DNA from 3 places in the Agrobacterium sp. NPDC090283 genome. Region 1 is predicted to be linked to each of the others. Evidence: riboswitches for the same ligand, from Rfam matches in the RefSeq annotation. Region 1 holds a riboswitch; each other region holds the start of a gene.

Region 1 (5,212 bases):
AAATCGAAAAATGTTTTCCGTCACGCCAGCGGCAAGCATGGACAGCGCTTTGAACCGCTTTCGGGCACAAGCTTCAACTCGTCAGGCGCGGCGTGCTGATCGCCTTTTTGAACAGCGCCGACATCGCTTCGCTGATACCCTGCGAGGGGCTGACTTCGAAGAACAGGCCCGGGGAGGCGCAGGCTTGCATGCGAGAGCCGATTTCCGTCTCGAATGGCTGTATCCAAAGCCTGTACCAGCCATTACCTGGCAACGGCAGGTAGGTGGTGTAAAGCACGGCGATCCGGAAGCCCTTTTTCTTGAGTTCGGTGCAAAGCCTTGTGTCGATCGGCTCCTGACAACGACCTCCGCCTGTCGTTTTTTTGGTGCAATTGGCCGGCTTGTAGCTGTCACCTACACCATCTGAAACGAAGAATACGATTTTCTCCGGCGTGGCGGAACTGGCACCGCTACCCGAGGCTCCCATCTTGCCTTCTATCTTGGTAAGGGCCCGGTCGAAATTGGTGTGCTGGTCGCGGTTATATCCGTGACTCGGAACCGACATGAGCTCGATTTCGGCAACCTTTTTCTTGGCCGTCTTCAAATCCGACGTGCGCGACACAACTTCGAGCAGATCCCTGTCGGGAAAGGCATCATCCGCGGTCTTCCCGAAAGTGTAAACGGCAATACGATATTGGTCTTTACTCTTGCGCGTGTCCGCTGCCGTATCCATCAAGCTCGCGGTTGCCTTGGCAACCACGTCGATACGCGTGGTGGCGCTAATGCTGTTTTTGGCGTTGGTGTCTTTGTTCTTGATCCTGAAATAGGTGCTGTTCGGATCTGACATACCGTCTTTCGTCAGGTGACAGGCGAAAGCGCAGCCGATCGTCTTCTCCATTATCGCGACATCCGCCGGCGTGGCGCCTACACCCATGGAAGGTGAATTGTCGAGGAGGAGATAAAAATCGGTAAAGGTCTCCGTCTCGTATTTGGCCGTGGCGCTGCCCGCCACCGTGACCAAATCTTTCCCGAGCACCTTGGAAAGTGTCGTATTCACAGCAGCCCTGTAGCTGACCGACGACTCGATGATGGTCCCGCGCTTGATCACCGATACCTCAAGAGACAGAAGCCTGTAGTCTGCGCGCCCCGGCTGATTGCCGTGGAAGAAGGCTTCCGCTTCCTTCTCGCCGACAGTAACAACACCATCGCCGGCCATTCGCTTCGCAGCCTGGGCACTTGCCGAACTATCGGCAACCACCGCCAGAGCCGCGGAATCGGCAGCCATCTGCAGATCATATTTGACGCCAAGGCCGCGCGTTATGTCGAGCGCCACACCGGCCGATCCGATGAGCGGTATCATCAGCAAAGCGCTGAGGATGGCAAAATTTCCAGACTTGTCCCGCCAGATGTTTTTCAAGTTCGTCTCCGAGCTTCTCTGAATGCGGGTCCTACCTAGTCGAACGAGGTTGCGATATAGTTTAATGACATAACTAATTGTCGATAAATTCGATATATCTAATAACTATATTGCGGCAGCTCCATAACAGCGGGCACCGATCGCCGGCTGGCAGAGGCCGTTGACATTTTTAAAACTTGACCTACAAAACAAGCTCTTCCGAGGGGAGCACCTGACGGTGCTGAGATGGCGACGAGCCGGACCCTTGAACCTGATCCGGGTCATGCCGGCGTAGGAACGGAACTGTCGCGCCTTGGAGGCGCTGCCCTTTCTCTTCTCCGCTTCGCCTGATCTCCGTGATTGTCACATCTGGAGACCAATGATGATGCTGAAACCTTCCACCCTTCGCACGCGGTGCGTTTGCGTCTGAGGTCCGGCTCATGCGTGCCACCCATGCGCTGAACGGTGTCGGTCTTCTGCTCCTTGTCTGGCAGGCCGGCACGTGGCTGTTCGCACCGCCCCGCTATATCCTGCCATCGCCCGTCGATGTCGCTGGCGCTTTCCTGCGCCAGCCCGGCTTCCTTTTCGGGCAAGCGCTGGTAACACTCGGAGAAATGGCGCTCGGGCTCGCCACAGGCATCACCGCCGGCATTGTCGTCGCTTTCACGATTGCCGCCATCCCGCGCCTCGGCCGCCTTGTCTGGCCCATGGTTCTGGTGTTGCAGGCTTTTCCGGTCTTCGTGCTGGCCCCCATCCTCGTCCTCTGGTTCGGTTTCGGCATGGCTTCAAAAGTGGTCATGACGGCGATCATCATCTTCTTCCCCGTCGCCTCCTCTTTCACCGACGGCCTCAACCGCACGGATCGCGCCATACTCGACGCCGCCTCGCTGACTGCGGCGAGCCACTGGCAGATCCTCACCCGGCTGCGCGTACCGCTGGCGCTGCCCTCGCTGATTTCGGGCTTGCGGGTGGCAGCACCGCTCGCCCCGCTCGGCGCCGTCATCGGCGAATGGGTGGGCGCATCCGCAGGGCTCGGGTTCGTCATGGTCCAGTCCAATGCCCGCATGCAGACCGACACCATGTTCGCCGCCATGGCCATTCTCGCCGTGATGGCAGTGCTGCTGCGGCTTGTCGTCGACCGGGCGACAGCCAATCTCGCCCCCTGGGCCAAAGAAACAGAACATACCATTCCTTTCAGATATTTACGGAGACTTTCGGTACCATGAAACGAACTCTTCTTTCCCTCGTCGTCGCGGCTGTTAGCGTCCTCGCACCCATGCAGTCACAGGCGGCCGACAAGCTCACCGTCTTGCTCGAATGGTTCGTGAACCCCGATCACGCGCCGATGGTGATCGCCAGGGAACGTGGCCTCTTCGCCGATGCCGGGCTGGAGGTGGAACTGGTTCCGCCCGCAGACCCCTCCGCCGTGCCGCGCCTCGTTTCGGCAAAACAGGCCGATATCGGCGTGCATTACCAGCCCAACCTCTATCTCGATCACGATGCCGGTCTGCCGCTGGTGCGTTTCGGCACACTGGTCGAGACCCCGCTCAACACCGTCACCGTTCTGGCCGACGGACCGATCAAGAGCCTGAAAGACCTGAAGGGCAAGAAGGTCGGTTTTTCCGTCTCCGGTTTCGAGGATGCGATGCTGAAGCGCATGCTGGAAAAGGACGGTCTGACGAAGGATGATGTCGAGCTGATCAACGTCAATTTTTCGCTCTCGCCATCGCTGATCGCCGGCAAGGTGGATGCCACGCTGGGCGGTTTCCGCAATTTCGAACTGACGCAGATGAAGCTCGAGGGACATGAGGGGCGCTCCTTCTTCCCGGAGGAGCACGGCGTGCCGGCCTATGACGAGCTGATCTTCGTCACCCATCGCGATCTCGTAAAGGACAGCCGCCTGCCACGTTTTCTCTCCGCCGTGGAGCAGGCTGCGATCTTCATCACCAACCACCCGCAGGAAGCCTGGCAGCTTTTCATCAAGGCCTATCCGAACCTCGACGATGCGCTGAACAAGCAGGCCTTCTTCGACACGCTGCCGCGTTTCGCCAAGCGCCCGGCGGCGCTCGACCGCACCCGCTATACCCGTTTTGGCGCTTTCATGCAGGAGATGCAATTGATCAAGCAGGCGCCGGCAGCAGACGACATCGCCGTGGAGCTGCAACAGCCATGACCGGCACTATTCCGACCGCGGCAAAGGCCGCCGAACTTCTTGAAAAAGTCAGGCAGGCACGCCCGCGCGTGCATTGCCTGATGAACACCGTGGTGCAGAAATTCACGGCCGACGGCATCACCGTCGTCGGCGGAATTCCTTCCATGACCACCTCGCTCGAGGAAATCGAGAGCTTCGTTGCCAAGGCCGATGCGCTGACCGTCAATCTCGGCACACTGGATGCCGAGCGGCGCAAGGTCATCCGGCTGGCGATCGAGATCGCCAATGCATCCGGCAAGCCATGGATCGTCGATCCCGTGCATTGCGATTATTCACCATCGCGGCTGGCATTCGCACGCGAACTCATCGCACTTTCCCCGACGATCGTGCGTGGCAATCACGCCGAAATGAGCCTGATCGGTGATGTGCCTGACGTGGTGAGGATCGAGACCGGGCCTGTGGATCATCTCGGCGACAAGACCCGTAGCGTCAGGATATTCAACGGCCATCCGTGGATGGCGAAGGTGACAGGAACAGGTTGCCTTTCTGGCGGCGTCATCGCCGCCTTCATGGCGGTGGAAAAAGACGCGCTGACGGCGGCGGCCTCCGCCCTTGCCGTCACTGGTGTTTCCGCCGAACTCGCCGCGCGACACGCCAGCGGCCCCGGCACCTTCGAACCGGCGTTTCTGGATGCGCTTTCCGAAATTTCCGGTGAGGACATCACAAATCACGCGAGGATAGAGCATGAACAAGGTTGATTACCGCCTCAACGCGCTGGTCGATGCGAGCCTTGGCGACGTCGCGTCGCTGCCGGAGCTGGCTCTGGCCGCCGCACTCAACGGCGCGACCATTCTGCAATATCGCGACAAGCACGGCTCCACGCGCGAGATGATCGAAAACGCCCGCGCCATTCACGAAGCCATCACCGGCACCGGCGTGCCTTTGGTGATCAACGACCGGGTGGATGTGGCGCTCGCCTCGGGCGCGGACGGGGTGCATCTTGGCGCTGACGACATGGACGCCAAGACCGCAAGGCGCATTCTCGGCGAAAAGGCGATCATCGGCCTCACCGTCAAGAACCGCGCCGATGCGGAACGGGCGGCCTCGATGCCAGCGGACTACGCCTGCATCGGCGGCGTGTTCGAAACCGTTTCCAAGATCAACCCGGACAAGCCGGTCGGTATCGACGGTTTTTCGACGCTGCGCGCCCTGTTGAGGGAATGGCGACCGGATATGCCGGTGGGCGCCATCGCCGGCATCGATCTTGCGCGTGTACCGTCCGTCATCGAGGCGGGTGCGGATGGTGTCGCGGTCATTTCGGCCATTTTCCGCGCGGCCGATATTGCCAGCGCAACCAAGGACTTCCGCGCCGCAATTGACGCCACGCTGAAAGCGAGACAACCATGACATCGATTGCATTGACCATTGCCGGCTCCGACAGCGGCGGCGGCGCGGGTATCCAGGCCGACATCAAGACCTTCTCCGCGCTCGGCGCCTATGCCGCCAGCGTCATCACCGCCATCACCGCCCAGAACACGAGGGGCGTGACGGCGGTGGAGGATATTTCGGTCGCCACCATCGTCGCGCAGATGGACGCCGTTTTTTCCGATCTTGCCATCAATGCGGTGAAGATCGGCATGGTATCGCGGATCGAAACCATAGCCGCCATCGCGGAACGGCTTCGG
Region 2 (5,212 bases), on a different contig from region 1:
ATGGGTGTCGGGCATATAGAAGCTGTCCATCTCGATCAGGCAGATGCGGCCGCGCTCAAGCTGTGCCTCGATATGGTTTTCCACCTTATCGAAGATCGCAAGTTCGGTGGCGCGAACGCCATAAAGCGCTTCGAGGTCTTCCAGCGGCACCTTGAAGAAGGTGAACTGGTCGCCTTCGAAATCCTGCGTGAGCGTGAAACCGAACATGGCTTCCGGCGGCAGTCCTTTCGAGGCTAGTACCTCGATCCACAAATCGATGTAGCAATTGGTCTCCGGCCACATTCTTTCAGAGGAATGAAGCGGATGCTGCACATAGTTTTGGGGATCGAGACCCGGAAAAATCTGCCGCATGGATAATCAGCCCCAGAGGGTTTCCACGACCTTTGCAGGCCATTTTTTCACGTCGAGACCGTGATGGGCAAACAGTGCGAGTGCGATGCGCTCGAGGCCAAAACCGACGCAGGCGGTGTGGGCGACATCGCCATTTGCAAGATTGAGGCCCCATTTCTGGCCAAAGGCATCCTGATGGTAATTGAAGCTCATGCAGGCCGTCGGGCTGGTCGCTGACGTGACCGGGATCAAGAGCTCGAATTTCAGGTTCTGGTCGCGCTGGTTGTTGGCCAGCATCTTGCCGGCGCGGCCGAAGAAGGGATCATTGGCGATATCGATGGTGACGTCGAGCCCGACTGCCTTCATCATCTCGACGCCGCGATCCATCCAGGTCTGGCGGAATTCGGTGACGTCGGACTCGGTGCCCATGCAGACATATTCGCGCATGCGGAAAAGCTGCTGGCGGGCCGGATCCTTGGAAGGCTCATGGCGGAAGCAATAGGACTGGATGTCATAGAGACCGCCGCCGGCAGGCAAGGCGCCACGCTTGGCAATCGTCGGATAAAGCGGATAGCAGGCCGCCGGCGTCAGCACGATGTCGGTGGCTTTCTGGTCCTTCGTCCAGTCGCCGCCCTCATCCATGGTCTTCAGCAGGCTGACATGGTCGAGTTCGCAGCCGCAGAAGGAATGGACCGTGCCGGCGAGCTGCGGGAAGCTCTTCATGTAACCGCTCTTTTCGAAATAGGCGCGGTTGATGCCGGGTGGAAAGCGGATCGCTTCGGCGCCATCGGCGCCACCGGTGCGGTCGATCAGCCGCTCGAATGCGGCAATCACATCCTCGAACTGGCCGCTGCGTCCATAAAGACCGTCCACACCCGTTTCAATCAGCAGGCCTTCTTCGAACAGTCGATCGAGAAACGATGTTTGCATGTCCATGGTCTTATCCCAAGAGGCTGGTGTCCTGCCTGTGAACCAGCAGGAGATTGGCGGAATTGCCGAGAATGCGGTCGTTGGAAATCATCAGCCGGGCGGAATGCGCGTCGCGCAGGTGCCGGCCGAGGCTATAGGGCGTGCCGTTCTTGTAACCCATGATGCCGCAGACCAGCATGGCGTGGTCGATGATCTCGAGAATGGTTTCCGAAGAGCAGATCTTCACATTGTTCATGGCAACGGCAAAGGCCATGGACATCAGTTTTTCCGGATCGCTCTTGGTGTCCTCGTAAGCCTTGATGCCGGCGATGATGTTGGATTTGACCACCTGCAGCTTGGTGGAAACCTCGGCAAGACGGATCGCGCCCGGAGGGGCGGTGCCGGGCGATTTGCGGGCCGCGGCTCTGACGAAGGATTGCGCGCGCAGCACCGCGTCGGAGGCGATGCCATACCAGACGGCGCTCCACAGGAGATGCGAGCTTGCAAGCATGGATTGCGCGGCGATTTCCGCGAAAGGTTTCGGGAAAATCTGTGCCGCCGGCGCTTCGCCGCGGAACAGGAAGCCGTCCGAACAGGTGCCACGCATGCCGAGCGTATCCCAGACATGGGTCTTTTCGAGCGTATACTGGTTTTTCAGGAATACGGTCATCACCTGATCGGCGGGCGCGGCATCCTTGTGGGCGCGCGAGGTGATGAGTATCGCATCGGCATTGCTGCCGTAGGAAATGACGGTGGCATCCTTTTCCAGCCGGCAGTTATCGCCTTCGACTTCGATCGCGCAGATGGAGTTGCGCAGATTGCCGCCAATGCCGCCCTCGGTGGTGGCGGAGCCGAGGAGCAACTGTTCGCCGGCAACGCGGCGCATGAAGCCCGGATGCCAGCTGCTCTCAACGCCATGTTCCACCAGGCTGGACAGCTTGATGTGGTGCATGGCGAAAATCATCGCGGTCGCTGAACAGGCCTGGCCGAGCCGGGCGCAGATATCGGCGATCTCCTGAACGGAGGCGCCTTCGCCGCCGAGCGAGGAGGGCACCTGAATGCCGAGCAGACGTTCCTGCCGCAAGGCATCGACGGCTTCCTGCGGGAAGCGGCCGGTGACATCCACCTCATCCGCATGCTTTGCGGCAATGATCGCGACACGGCCCGCGCGCGCGGACAGCGTTTCATCCTGCGGCGCCACGGTCACGTTCATCAGGCTGCCTCTTTACCATCCAGAATGAGCTTAACGGTGTCTTCAATCGCCCTGATGCTCGCAAAGGACTTGCGGTTCAGCAGATTGTCCGGGAATTCGATATCGAAAGCTTCTTCAATACCCAGCATCAATTGCACCGACGCAAAGGAAGAAAGGCCCGCTGCATAAAGATCGGCTTCATCTGCAATCGTATCGACAGGGGTGGGAAGCTGGCCGAATTTTGCCAGTATTTCACGAATAGTCGCATTCATTCCGACGTATCTCCAATGAAATCAACACTAGGAAGGTTTGTGCTTATCGTTATGCCGCAAACGATAATATTCACCTAAACCGTTAGGTTAATTACAACTAACGGCAGCATGCGCCATTCCCGCACCTTTGCCAAGCGTTGATCGGCGGCCTTGACAAAAGCCGGGCGGTGTCTTTTGCTGTGGCCATTCACCAGGGGTGTCCCGTCAAGGGGCTGAGATTCTGCTTTCATGCGCAGTGACCCGTTGAACCTGATCCAGTTCATACTGGCGTAGGGACGGTGCAAAGACCTGATGTCGGCTGGCGTGTGCAATACGCTGTCGGCACTTCGGTATTTTCCATCATTCCGGCTCGAACTGGGTCTCCACAGTCAAACTTTGGAGCCTCAAGATGAATATCGCTGCCAAGACTATCCCGCTGTCGGTTACCACCGGACCGCATGCCGCCTCCACGAAAATCCATAAACCGGGAATCCTTCATCCGCATATTCGCGTGCCGATGCGCGAGATCGCGGTGCACCCGACGGCGGGTGAACCGCCGGTAACGGTCTATGATTCCTCCGGCCCCTATACCGATCCGACCCATCCCGTTCTGATTGAAAAGGGTCTGCCGCGACTGCGTCACGACTGGGTCGTGGCGCGCGGCGATGTCGAGGCTTATGAGGGCCGGCACGTCAAACCGGAGGATAACGGCTTTGCCACCGGCGAGCGGCTGACGCCGGAATTTGGCGTGCGCCACCAGCCGCTTAAAGCGACGGCGGGCAAGGCGGTGACGCAGCTTGCCTATGCGCGGGCCGGTATCATCACGCCGGAAATGGAATTCATCGCCATCCGCGAAAATCTCGGACGCGAGGCTGCGAAGGAAAAGCTTGCGCGTGACGGCGAGAGTTTCGGTGCGCATATCCCTGATTATGTCACGGCGGAATTCGTGCGTCAGGAAGTGGCGGCCGGCCGTGCCATCATTCCCGCCAACATCAACCACCCGGAACTTGAGCCGATGATCATTGGCCGCAATTTCCTGGTGAAGATCAACGCCAATATCGGCAATTCCGCCGTCACCTCCTCCATGGCGGAAGAGGTGGAGAAGATGGTCTGGGCGATCCGCTGGGGTGCCGATACCGTCATGGACCTCTCGACCGGGCGCAACATCCACAATATCCGCGAATGGATCATCCGCAATTCGCCGGTGCCGATCGGCACGGTGCCGCTTTATCAGGCGCTGGAGAAGGTCAACGGCATTGCCGAGGACCTCAACTGGGACGTGTTTCGTGATACGCTGATCGAGCAGGCGGAGCAGGGCGTCGACTATTTCACCATTCATGCCGGTGTGCGGCTGCATTATATTCCGCTCACCGTCAACCGCGTCACCGGCATCGTCTCGCGCGGCGGGTCGATCATGGCCAAGTGGTGTCTGCATCACCACAAGGAAAGTTTCCTCTATGAGCATTTCGAGGAGATTTGCGATATCTGCCGCGCTTACGATGTCTCCTTCTCGCTGGGTGACGGCCTGCGGCCCGGTTCGATTGCCGACGCCAATGACGCCGCGCAGTTCGCGGAGCTGGAGACGCTCGGCGAGTTGACGCAGATCGCCTGGGCTAGGGATTGCCAGGTGATGATCGAAGGCCCCGGCCATGTGCCGATGCACAAGATCAAGGAGAATATGGACAAGCAGCTGAAGACCTGCGGCGAGGCGCCCTTCTACACGCTTGGGCCGCTCACGACAGATATCGCGCCCGGTTACGACCATATCACCTCAGGCATCGGGGCGGCGATGATCGGCTGGTTCGGCACGGCCATGCTCTGCTACGTCACGCCGAAGGAACATCTTGGCCTGCCGGATCGTAACGACGTGAAGGTCGGCGTTATCACCTACAAGATCGCCGCGCATGCCGCCGATCTTGCCAAGGGCCATCCGGCTGCGCAGGTGCGGGACGATGCGCTGTCACGCGCAAGGTTCGAGTTCCGCTGGGAAGACCAGTTCAACCTGTCGCTGGACCCGGATACGGCGCGGTCCTTCCATGACGAGACCCTGCCGAAGGAGGCGCACAAGGTCGCGCATTTCTGCTCCATGTGCGGGCCGAAATTCTGCTCGATGCGGATTTCCCACGATATCCGCGCCGAGGCGCAGAAGGAGGGGCTGGAGGCCATGGCCGCACGCTTCAAGGAAGGCGGCGAGCTTTACATGCCGCTTTCGACGCCCGCGAGTGCCGAATAACATGCGTGTTCTCATCAAGGGAACGGGGGTCGCCGGCTTGACGGCGGCCTTCGAACTGGCGCGGAACGGCATTAGCGTCGAGGTTTGCGAGCGCAATGCCGAACCCTCTCGCGGCGCATCCTGGTATGCGGGCGGCATGCTGGCGCCCTGGTGCGAGCGCGAAAATGCGGAAGCGGCGGTTCTGACGCTCGGCCAGGCGGCGCTCGACTGGTGGGATACAGCGGTCCCCGGCCTTGTGGTCCGCAATGGCACGCTGGTCGTCGCACCCGCCCGTGACAAGGCGGAGCTATCCCGTTT
Region 3 (5,212 bases), on a different contig from region 1:
GCGGTCGGGCCGGTATAGACAACACGGCCGCGTTCAAGAAAAACCACCTGCTGCGCCAGCTTTTTTATGTCGTCGGGGTGATGCGTGACAATAATCACCGTGTTTTTTGTTTCTCCATGCAAGTCGAGAAGCAGGGACGTCATACCCGCCCGCAATCCCGGATCGAGTGCCGCAAAAGGCTCATCGAGCAGCATGACCGGTTTTTTCCTGACCAGCGCGCGCGCCAGCGCCGCCCTCTGCCTTTCTCCGCCGGAAAGCGTGCCTGGCAAGCGCTTGTCGAAACCCGCAAGCCCGACACGAACGAGGGCCTTTTCGATCCGTTCCCGGTCTTCCATCCGCAATTTCAGCCCGGGGCTGACACCCAGAGCGACATTGGTGAAAATATCGAGATGCGCAAAAAGATTATTGTCCTGAAAGATCGATGAGACCGGTCTTTCCGAAGGATCGAGCGCGGTCACGTCCTGTCCGCCGATCATGACGCGGCCGGAATCCGGCGCCTCGAAACCGGCGACGAGGTTGAGAAGCGTCGACTTGCCCGAACCGGACGCGCCGACGACGGCGGTTATCCGGCTTTGTGGGAATGTGCAATCGAGGTCGAAATCCTGTGTTCCAAGCCGTAGCCTGACCTTGTCCAGTTCAACGGCAAAATCATTGCCTGTCATATGCTCGCCCTTGCTGGTTGGGATTGCCGCGAAACGCCGCCTGCGGCAAGCAGCAGGCAGATGATGCCGAGAAGGAAGGCATAACCGGCGGCGTCATTGGTGCGATAGCTGCCCATATTGCTATAAACCAGCCATGGCAAGGTGACGAAATTTTCCGACCCGAACAGGGCAACCGCGCCTAAATCGCCGAGAGACAGAGCCATTGCGAAGGAAAACGCCATGGCCAGCGGCCGCCACAGAACCGGAAGATCGGCGAACCGCAATCGCGTCAGGCCCTGAAGCCCCAGACTGGCGGAAAGCCGGCCAGTGCGCAGAAAATGACTGGTGAAAGCCGGCTCCAGCACCCGCATGGCAAGCGGCAAAGCCATCAGCATATTGATGAGCGCCACGAGGACGGGCGCATAGAAGCTGACATCGCCGAAGACCCGCAATAGCAGGAACCACCCGCTTCCCAACACCACAGGCGGCACCAAAAGCACCAGCGAAGACCCTGCCCCAAGCAGAGCGGAGAGGAAGCGCAGGGGGGGCCCCGCCTTCCGTCTGGAGCTGACCGCCTGGCGCGCGCCGATGATCGCCATGCAGCAGAGCACGACGAGGGCCGCGGAGAGAAGGGCGATTGCAAGACTGGTCGCCGCCGCGCGCAGGAAAATCGGCGCGGACAGAAGACGTGGCAGATCGGCCCTCAAACCCGAGACGGCTATGGCGACAAGCGGCAGGCCGATCAGCAGAATAGCGAAAACGATGGCCGCGCCATCCCAGAGGCGGGCGCCAATGCCCTTGCCATCGAAACGGCGAAAGGAACGACCAAGCGAAGGAATTTCCGCTTCGGGCGACGGCAAAAAAGCGAGAAGGCCGAGCAGGATTGCGGTGAGGGCAATCTGCAGAACCGAAAGCGCAATCGCCCGCTGCGGATCGAAATCGAACCGCAGCGCCTGATAGATCGCCACCTCCAGTGTCGTGGCCGCCGGCCCGCCGCCCAACAGAAGAACGAGCGTGAAGCTTGTGGCGCACAGCATGAAAACAAGCCCGGCAATGCCGGGAACGAGACGCGCGATTGCCGGCCATTCGATAAAACGGAAAATCGAAACCGGCCCCATGCCGAGGCTCGCCGCCATGCGCCAATATTCACCCGGAATACGCTCCAGCCCGGCGAGCATCAGCCGGACCGAAAGTGGCAGATTGAAAAACACATGGGCAATAAGGATGCCGGACAGGCCGTAAATGCTGAAAGGTTCATCCGCTCCGGCAAAAACGAGAGCCGTATTCAAAACACCCTGCCTGCCCCAGATGGCGATGATGCCGAAAGCGCCGACGATGACAGGCAGACCCATCGGCACCGCCATCAGCCTGATGATCCAGATCCTTCCCGGAAATGCGTGTCGCCGGCCAAGCGCCAGCGCCACCGGCAGGCCGAGAACAATGGAAAGAACAGTGGAAAGCGTTGCCTGATAAAGCGTGAAACGCAGGATGCGCAGGGTATAGGCATCCATGATGCCGGCCGCGGAAGCGCCGGCATCAAAGAACAGGAGAGCCGCAACGGCGAGCGCCATGAACAGGAAAACGGCGGCAAAAGCCGCCGTTCCGAAAATGATCGACCGCCGGTAATCACGACGCAGCATCATGCGCGGGTGTGCCTCTTCGTCAATTCATGCTCATGGCGGCAAGCCATTCATCGATCCACGCCTTGCGGTTCTTCGCCACCTCTTCCGGATCCATCAGGAAAGTCTTCTGCGGCACGACGAGTTTGGAAAACGCCTCCGGCAAGGGCTTCGAGGTTGCCGCAACCGGCATCATCCAGTTGTTTTCCGGAATGGCATCCTGAAAACCCGATGTCAGCGTGAAAGCGAGGAATTGCTTTGCCAGTTCCTTATGCGGTGCATTTTTAAGGAGACCGGAAACCTCGATCTGGATGTAATGCCCTTCGGAAAAGGCGGCGGCCTGATAACGCTCCGTCTTTTCCGCAACCATGTGATAGGCGGGCGAGGTGGTGTAGGAAAGCACCATCGGCACCTCCCCCTTGGTGAAGAGGCCATAGGATTCCGACCAGCCCGGCGTAACGGTGAGAATACGCTTCCTGAGCTTTTCCCAGGCTTCCGGCGCCTTGTCGCCATAAACCGATTTCACCCACAGCAGCAGGCCAAGCCCCGGTGTGGAGGTGCGCGGGTCCTGAATGACGATTTTCTGCGAGGGGTCGCCTTCCACGAGGTCTTTCAGGCTCGCCGGCGGGTTTTTCACGGTCTTCGTATCATAGATGACAGCGAAATGGCCGTAATCATAGGGAACGAAAACATCGTCCTTGTAACCGCCCGGCACCTTGGCCGCGGATGCATCGATGCCGCTGACATCGAATAGACCGGTCTGTTTCGCTTCCGCGACGAGATTGGTGTCGAGACCGACGACGACATCCGCCTTGGACCCCGCCCCTTCAAGCTTCAGACGATTGAGCAGCGCCACGCCATCGGCCACGCCGACGAAATTGACCGTGCAATTACAAACCTTCTCGAAGGCCTCCTTCACCTTGGGACCGGGACCCCATTCGGAAACGAAGCTTTCATAGGTGTAGACGGTCAGTTCCTGCCTGTCCTGTGCGACGGCAAGACCGGGCAGAAACAGCGAAGCGGCAACGAGGGAATTCAGGAAAAGACGACGGCGCACGGGTATCTCCTCAAAAATCGATAGGGAAATAGCCGCCTGCGTTAAAGCCGTCTAATCCCTCCGCCGGTATGAACCGGATCAGGTTCTTCGGGTTGGCAAGCCTCTCAGCCTTTTGCGCCCAAGCACAAAAGACACCCCGTTAGATCAAGATGATGGTGTAGTCCCGCCGTCCCTGATTGGCAAGATGGCCGAAGTCAGCCCTGCTCCGTCATATGCACCAGTTCCCAGACATGCCCGTCGGGATCCTGAAAGCTGCCGGCATACATGAAGCCATGGTCCTGAACGGGTTTCCAGCCACTGCCGCCGGAGGCAAGCGCGGTGGCGATCATCCGGTCGATTTCCTCGCGGCTTCCCGCAGAAAGACAGGTCAGAACTTCGGTGGTGCGCGTCGCGTCGGCAATATCGCCGTTGATGAAATCACGGAACCGTCCTTCCTGGAGAAGCATCACGAAGATGTTTTCCTCCACGATCATGCAGAGCGTGCGGTCATCCGAATATTCCGGATTGAAGCTGAAACCGAGAGCCGTGAAGAAACTTCTTGATGTCTCGATATTCTTGACCGGCAGATTGACGAAAATCATGCGCATTTTCACAACTCCTCCAAACGAACGCCGGCATAGAACGGCAATTCCGCTTTTCTGTCAAAGGCCGAAGCAGGACCGGTCAAACGAGAGCCCGATTGCCTTCAGCCCTCCAGTTCCTCGCGCAGCATCTCCAGTTCCAGCCATTCTTCTTCCATGGCTTCCAGCTTGTCGCGCAGCTTCGACATTTCCTGCGCCAGCGTGTTGAAGGCATTCGGGTCCTTGGTGAAAAGCTCAGGGTCGGCCATGCGCTGCTCGCGTTTTGCGATTTCGCTTTGCGCCTTTTCCATCTCCTTAGGCAGATTTTCGAGCGCGAATTTCTGCTTGAAGGAAAGCTTGCCCTTGGCCTTTGAAGGATCCTGTGACGCGGAGACCGAAGGTGCGGCCTTCGCCTTTTCCTGTTTCTCGGCCTTGCGTTTTTCTTCCGCAGCACCCTTGCGCTGCGCCATCATGTCCGAATAACCACCGGCATATTCAATCCATCGTCCATCCGGCTCATCAGGATTGACGGGCGCGATGGTGGAAGTGACGGTGCGGTCGAGAAAATCGCGGTCGTGGCTGACGAGAATGACGGTGCCGGAAAAGCCCGCGACGATTTCCTGCAAAAGATCGAGCGTTTCGATATCGAGATCGTTGGTCGGCTCGTCGAGGATCAGAAGATTGGTCGGCCGCGCCAGAATGCGCGCCAGAATAAGACGCGCGCGCTCGCCGCCGGAAAGGTTGCGGATCGGCGTGCGGGCCTGTTCCGGCTGGAACAGGAAGTCTTTCATATAACCCGTTACATGCTTCAATTCGCCATTGACCAGCAGGTTTTCACCCCGGCCATCGGTCAGATAATGCGCCAGCGTATCGTTGGGATTGAGATCTTCGCGTTTCTGATCGAGCGTCGCGATCTCCAGATTGGTGCCGAGCTTCACCATGCCGCTATCGGGCTCCAGCTGGCCGGTGAGCATCTTCAGAAGCGTGGTTTTGCCAGCGCCATTCGGGCCGACGAAACCGATGCAATCGCCGCGATGGACGCGCAGCGAAAACGGCGCGACGATCACCCGCTCGCCGTAAGCCTTGGTGATGGCCTCGGCCTCGATGACCAGCTTGCCGGATTCGCGCCCTTCGGTGACGGTCGCCTGCACCGTGCCCTGCGGTCCCTTGTGGCCGCGATATTCCGCACGCATCGCCTGAAGCTCGCCGACGCGGCGCATATTGCGCTTGCGCCTTGCGGTCACGCCATAGCGCATCCAGTGTTCTTCGCGCTCGATGGCCTTGCCAAGCTTGTGCTGCTCCAGCTCTTCCTCTTCCAGCACCTTGTCGCGCCAT

Evidence for each region. Region 1 has a riboswitch for thiamine pyrophosphate ahead of ACIQUH_RS03980 (ABC transporter permease). Riboswitches for the same ligand answer to the same signal wherever they lie in the genome.
Region 2: it holds a riboswitch for thiamine pyrophosphate, as region 1 does, so the genes downstream of both, thiC (phosphomethylpyrimidine synthase ThiC) here and ACIQUH_RS03980 (ABC transporter permease) in region 1, are expected to answer to the same signal.
Region 3: it holds a riboswitch for thiamine pyrophosphate, as region 1 does, so the genes downstream of both, thiB (thiamine ABC transporter substrate binding subunit) here and ACIQUH_RS03980 (ABC transporter permease) in region 1, are expected to answer to the same signal.

Annotation. Positions count from the first base shown of each region.
Region 1 covers NZ_JBIVYG010000002.1:211,961-217,172, forward strand. Annotated here, with positions in the region: gene ACIQUH_RS03975 (TadE/TadG family type IV pilus assembly protein) at 74-1,396, opposite strand; TPP riboswitch at 1,588-1,690, shown strand; gene ACIQUH_RS03980 (ABC transporter permease) at 1,816-2,601, shown strand; gene ACIQUH_RS03985 (ABC transporter substrate-binding protein) at 2,598-3,548, shown strand; gene ACIQUH_RS03990 (hydroxyethylthiazole kinase) at 3,545-4,285, shown strand; gene thiE (thiamine phosphate synthase) at 4,272-4,934, shown strand; gene thiD (bifunctional hydroxymethylpyrimidine kinase/phosphomethylpyrimidine kinase) at 4,931-5,212, shown strand, end outside.
Region 2 covers NZ_JBIVYG010000011.1:20,680-25,891, reverse strand. Annotated here, with positions in the region: gene ACIQUH_RS16625 (DUF1839 family protein) at 1-351, opposite strand, end outside; gene ACIQUH_RS16620 (amino acid--[acyl-carrier-protein] ligase) at 358-1,266, opposite strand; gene ACIQUH_RS16615 (acyl-CoA dehydrogenase family protein) at 1,271-2,452, opposite strand; gene ACIQUH_RS16610 (acyl carrier protein) at 2,452-2,703, opposite strand; TPP riboswitch at 2,886-2,997, shown strand; gene thiC (phosphomethylpyrimidine synthase ThiC) at 3,092-4,915, shown strand; gene thiO (glycine oxidase ThiO) at 4,917-5,212, shown strand, end outside.
Region 3 covers NZ_JBIVYG010000011.1:178,197-183,408, forward strand. Annotated here, with positions in the region: gene ACIQUH_RS17305 (ATP-binding cassette domain-containing protein) at 1-662, opposite strand, end outside; gene thiP (thiamine/thiamine pyrophosphate ABC transporter permease ThiP) at 659-2,284, opposite strand; gene thiB (thiamine ABC transporter substrate binding subunit) at 2,304-3,317, opposite strand; TPP riboswitch at 3,356-3,466, opposite strand; gene ACIQUH_RS17320 (VOC family protein) at 3,512-3,904, opposite strand; gene ACIQUH_RS17325 (ABC-F family ATP-binding cassette domain-containing protein) at 4,003-5,212, opposite strand, start outside.